2 linked regions of the Bacillus pumilus genome follow. The protein of the gene in region 1 binds, or shares a complex with, the protein of each later gene. Links are inferred from orthologs where the notes say so. Each region holds a gene or a part of one and is shown in the gene's direction. Other genes may lie near its edges.

Evidence for each region.
Region 2: the proteins of CKW02_RS18915 (region 1) and CKW02_RS17000 are in contact, whole or in part, in an NMR structure (PDB 2LRK), measured with the Escherichia coli proteins. The link is inferred for Bacillus pumilus from one-to-one orthologs.

The regions. Positions count from the first base shown.
Region 1 is NZ_LT906438.1:3,611,222-3,614,207, reverse strand. What follows is about bases 68-2,934. They hold CKW02_RS18915 (PTS lactose/cellobiose transporter subunit IIA), read left to right. Parts: upstream 68-1,271; coding sequence 1,272-1,598; downstream 1,599-2,934. Other genes in these bases: CKW02_RS18910 (6-phospho-beta-glucosidase), read left to right, coding at 1,595-2,923; celB (PTS cellobiose transporter subunit IIC), read left to right, coding at 68-1,245. Also shown: more of celB, read left to right, coding at 1-67. UniProt on the Escherichia coli protein: The phosphoenolpyruvate-dependent sugar phosphotransferase system (sugar PTS), a major carbohydrate active transport system, catalyzes the phosphorylation of incoming sugar substrates concomitantly with their translocation across the cell membrane.
Region 2 is NZ_LT906438.1:3,237,968-3,240,867, reverse strand. The notes cover bases 1-2,781. They hold CKW02_RS17000 (HPr family phosphocarrier protein), read left to right. Parts: upstream 1-1,152; coding sequence 1,153-1,410; downstream 1,411-2,781. Other genes in these bases: CKW02_RS16990 (ribonuclease), read right to left, coding at 2,244-2,732; CKW02_RS16995 (arylamine N-acetyltransferase family protein), read left to right, coding at 1,450-2,193; whiA (DNA-binding protein WhiA), read left to right, coding at 176-1,126; CKW02_RS17010 (gluconeogenesis factor YvcK family protein), read left to right, coding at 1-158.

The DNA.
Region 1 (2,986 bases):
ATGCCTCTCATTATTGTCGGTTCACTGTTTCTCATTTTAGCCAACCTTCCGATCCCAGGATACAGCGATTTTATGGCAAGTATCTTCGGAGCAGAATGGGCCACGAAACTATCCTATCCTGTTAATGCGACCTTTGACATTATGGCACTTGTTGCAACCTTCGGGATTGCCTACAGGCTTGCTGAAAAGTATGCAGTGGATGCCCTATCATCTGGTGCGATCGCTGTTGCAGCTTTCCTTTTGGCAACACCATATCAAGTTCCTTTCACACCTGAAGGCTCAACAGAAGCCATCTTAGTAGGTGGGGGAATTCCAGTTACATTGATGGGCAGTAAAGGGTTATTCGTTGCCATGATTATTGCCATGCTTTCAACTGAAATTTACCGATTCATTGTCCAGCGGAATATCGTCATTAGGATGCCTGATGGTGTACCGCCAGCAGTGAGTAAATCGTTTATCGCACTTATTCCAGGTTTTGTGGTCATCACGCTGATCTGGGTCGCTAGACTTTTGATTGAGATGACACCATTTGAGAGTATTCATAATATCATCACGGTCTTAATTGGCACACCGCTTTCCATTCTTGGTGGAAGCTTAGGCGGAAGTATTGTCGCCATTGGTGTGCAAATGCTCCTCTGGGCATGTGGTATTCACGGAGCAACCATTGTCGGCGGCGTCATGGGCCCAATTTGGCTCGGTGCGATGGATGAGAACCGTCTCGCATTCCAAGCAGGAGAAGTGCTGCCAAATATCTTCACAGCGCAGTTCTTTGAAATCTTCATCAATGTCGGCGGTAGCGGTGCAACGCTTGCCTTGGTGCTGACGATGATCTTACGTGCCAGAAGTAAACAAATGAAACAGCTTGGCCGACTTGCCATTGGGCCAGCCATCTTTAACATCAACGAACCGATCATCTTTGGAATGCCGATTGTTATGAATCCAATGCTTCTGATTCCGTTTATCCTTACGCCTATCATGATGATCATCACGACATATATCGGAATGAGCACAGGGCTTGTCGCAAAACCGGCGGGGATTGCGGTCCCATGGACGATGCCGCCTATCATTTCAGGCTATCTCGCCACAGGAGGCAAAATCTCAGGTGCTGTCATGCAGCTGATTAACCTAGCGTTGTCATTCGCTTTATACTACCCATTCTTTAGAATGTGGGATAAGCAGAAATTAAAAGAAGAAAGTGAACTAGAAACAAATGCAACAACTGATGAAAATGTCGTCAGCATGTAATAGAGGAAACAAGGGGGATGCGGCCGATGGAAATGGAACAAATTGTGTTTCAACTCATCTTACACGGCGGGAATGGCAGAAGCTCTGCGATGGAGGCCATTACATGTGCAAAGCAAGGGAATTTTGATGAGGCGAAGCAAAAATTGCAGGAAGCACAAGACGCGTTAAATGAGGCGCATCACGCACAGACAGAGCTGATCCAAGGAGAAATTAGAGGAGAAAAGACCGATATTAGCCTCTTAATGATCCATGCACAGGATCATCTCATGAACGCAATGACCGTCAAGGAGCTTGCGGCGGAAATCATCGAGCTCCATGAAAAAATGAAGCAACTCGGAGGTGTCAATTCATGAAAGATAGAATCAAAATTGTCACAATAGGCGGAGGATCAAGCTATACGCCTGAGCTTGTCGAAGGATTTATCAAACGATATCATGAATTGCCTATAAAGGAATTATGGCTCGTGGATATTGAAGCGGGTCAGGAAAAGTTAAACATCGTGGGTGCTCTCGCGAAACGCATGGTCGAAAAAGCCGGTCTGCCGATTGAGGTACACCTGACGCTTGACCGCCGGGAAGCCCTGAAGGACGCAGATTTCGTGACAACACAATTTCGTGTAGGACTGCTGGAAGCACGGGCTAAGGATGAGAGAATCCCACTTAAATATGGCGTCATCGGTCAGGAAACGAACGGACCAGGCGGCTTATTTAAAGGCCTTCGAACCATCCCAGTCATTTTAGATATCGTGAAGGATATGGAAGAGCTTTGTCCAGATGCATGGCTTGTGAACTTTACAAATCCGGCGGGCATGGTCACAGAAGCTGTGCTGCGCTACACGAATCTAAAAAAAGTAGTTGGACTATGCAATGTTCCAATTGGGATAAAAATGGGGATTGCCAAGGCGCTTGATGTGGATGTTGAACGGGTCGAGGTACAGTTTGCCGGACTCAATCACATGGTCTATGGATTAGACGTGTATTTAGACGGGGTCAGCATTATGGATCAAGTACTCGATGAATTAGGAAATCCGAATAGTCAGTGGTCTATGAAGAACATTGAAGCGAAAAACTGGGAACCTTCTTTTGTAAAAGGCTTAGGAGTGATCCCATGTCCGTATCATCGCTATTACTATAAAACAAAAGATATGCTGGAAGAAGAGCAAAAAGCGGCCCAAGAAAAAGGAACAAGAGCAGAGGTTGTCCAGCAGGTCGAGCACGAATTATTTGAGCTCTATAAAGATCCTGATTTATCGATTAAACCACCGCAGCTCGAAAAAAGAGGCGGGGCGTACTACAGTGATGCGGCATGTAACTTAATCAGCTCCATCTATAATGATAAACATGACATCCAACCAGTCAATACAGTGAACAGAGGGGCGATTGCCAGCATTCCGGCTGAATCAGCGGTTGAAGTGAACTGTATCATTACGAAGGACGGACCAAAACCAATCGCGACGGGTGATCTGCCTGTAGCTGTGAGAGGGCTCGTTCAACAAATCAAATCATTCGAGCGTGTGGCAGCAGAAGCGGCAGTCACAGGAGATTACGAGACGGCTCTTGTAGCGATGACGATCAATCCGCTTGTCCCTTCTGACGAAATTGCAAAGCAAATTTTAGATGAAATGCTCGAAGCACATCGTGAATATTTACCGCAATTCTTCAAATCAGTCAAAGCGTAAAACAAAATGGCCCCTTTATGGGGTCGTTTTTTTATCATTGCCCCATATGGAAATTCAAGAAAG
Region 2 (2,900 bases), 370 kb from region 1 along the record:
AACAGGCACAGCCTGTACAGTTCGACACAGATGTACTCAAGGCAATGGGACTGGAAGTCATCCCTGGGGAAATCATTACATACGACCAGCATGTGATTCGTCACGACACGCTGAAAGTAGCCGCGCTGCTTGTCGACCTGCTGCATAAGAAAAAATAGGAATGGGGGTGGCAAGGATGTCATTTGCATCCGAAACAAAAAAAGAGCTGACTAATCTGGACGTGAAGGACTGCTGCACAAAAGCAGAGCTTTCTGCCCTCATCCGTATGAACGGTTCATTATCTTTCTCTAATCGAAAATTAATTCTAGATATACAAACAGAGAACGCAGCTATCGCAAGACGGATTTATACGCTGCTAAAAAAGAAATATGATGTCACAGTCGAGCTGCTCGTTCGTAAGAAAATGAGATTAAAAAAGAATAATGTGTATATTGTCAGACTAGTAGAACGAGCGAAAACCATTTTAGAGGATTTGAAAATATTAGGTGAGCAATTTGTATTTGAGCGTAATATTTCAGAAGAGCTTGTAAAGAAAAGATGTTGTAAGCGCTCCTATATGAGAGGTGCTTTTTTAGCAGGCGGTTCTGTGAATAATCCAGAAACGTCTTCCTATCACCTTGAGATTTTTTCCCTATATAAAGAACACAATGATGCCCTTTGTGAGCTCATGAACCAATTTCATCTCAACAGTAAAACACTTGAGCGTAAAAAAGGCTACATCACATATATGAAAGAAGCCGAAAAAATTACTGAATTCTTAAGTGTTGTAGGTGCGCATAATTCACTTCTTCGCTTCGAAGACGTTCGGATCGTCCGTGATATGCGGAATTCCGTGAACCGGCTCGTCAATTGTGAAACAGCAAACTTGAATAAAACGATTGGTGCATCACTGCGCCAGGTCGAGAACATTCAATTCATTGATGAAAAAATTGGACTTGATGCCCTGCCAGATAAGCTGCGAGAAATTGCAAAGCTGCGAGTCGACTATCAAGAGGTCACGCTAAAGGAATTGGGAGAAATGGTGGAAAGCGGCAAGATCAGCAAATCAGGCATTAATCACCGCTTAAGAAAGCTAGATCAAATTGCAGAACAATTACGAAACGGACAAGCTGTTACACTTAAATAGGAGAATGAAAAAGGGAGGCAGATCATATGGTGGAAAAAACGGTCACCATCCAGTTGAAAACAGGCTTGCAGGCACGTCCCGCTGCTTTGTTCGTACAGGAAGCGAATCGCTTTGGGGCTGAAATTTTTCTAGAGAAGGACGGAAAAAGAGTCAATGCGAAGAGCATTATGGGTCTCATGAGCCTTGCGATCAGCTCTGGGATCACTGTCAAACTGATAGCAGATGGTGCGGATGAACAAGAAGCCATTGATGCGTTAACTGATTTTATCAATCAAGAAAACTGAGTCTCTTCACAGACTCAGTTTTTTTAGAAGGGAATGAACATGATGCAATCAGCATTTTTACAGAAGATCGGATACGAAGGACAGTCTATCACCTTTGATGACCTGCCTGCATTATTAAAAAAGATGGCCTACACCTTTCCATTTGAAAATAGATCTGTGCTGAACAAACAATCCTATGCCTTGAATCAAGAAGGATTGAAGCAGCATCTTCTTGAAGGAGGCAGAGGAGGTCTTTGTTACGATCTCAATCCTCTTTTATATTATGTGTTAAAAGAGGCAGGACTCGCTGTACAGCTCGTTCAAGGGACCGTGTATAACAAGGAAGCGGGCACATGGGCAATCGATGGCACGCACGTAGCCATGACGTTGAATCATCACAACGAACGCTTCCTTATTGATGCGGGTTTTGGTGTGAATTTACCTCTCCAGCCTGTACCCTTTACTGAAGAATGGGTGGAAGGAGCGTCTATTCGGTTTCGAGTCAAAGAAGAGAAAACCGAAAAAGGTGCGCATCTTGTCCAATTAGATAGAGGAGAAGGCGCTGAGACAGGCTATGCATTTACATTGGAAGAGGTGAGTGAGCCTACATTGGTCCAAATGAGAAAGCAGATTTATGAAAATGAAGCCTCTCCTTTTAACAAAAGACCGCTTGCTTCAAAGCTCACACCAACAGGACGTGTAATCGTCACCGAGGATCATGTCACCATACATGAACATGAAGAAGTGTCGAAAAAACCGCTGCCTCTGCCTTTTGAGGAATACGTGAAAACCCTGCTGCCATAAGTAGCATCAAAAAAACAGCCCTGCGTCAAATGGGGCTGTTTTTTGATTGATTATCGAATACGTGTGAATGTAGCGTAATGGTCTGTTGTTTTGTAAATGAGCCAGTCACTTGAATACACGAGGCGATCAGCATTGCGGAAGCCTGAGACGTAGTTGATATCTGCTTCACGCCATGTGCGGCCGCTTGCTGAAGGGAGACGTCCCTCCCGGTTAGAGAAAACATCTCCACCGATGCTTTTGCCTGGGGCAACCTCTGCTAGATTTCCCTTCGATGCCACCCATCCAAGAGCACTTGCTTGTGATTTTGTGATGTAGTTATCAGGCAGTCGTTTGTAGCGAATCAAATAATCGGCTACACCATCAAACGTATTAATGACGGCAAGGGTATGAACATCTGATGTCAGTTGAATAGAAGCTGTTTTATTTGTGGCGGTCGGTGTAAGTGGTGTTTCGGCATAGGCTTGCTGCGGAATAAAACCAGAAAACAGAATAGCAGCGATCAGAGCAAACATAGTAAAAACCGAACTGATTTTTTTCATCTTCATCCTCCTATTAAGGAAATCGGAAGCTGTCCTCTTGATGCTTGTCTACCTCATATTATAGCACCCGAATATGAAGGAAATGTAAAGAAACAGGATCTTTGCTAAAATGAGGCTTTTCTCCTGATATCCTTCTATTGAAATAAATAAAAAGACGCAGCTCTGAAT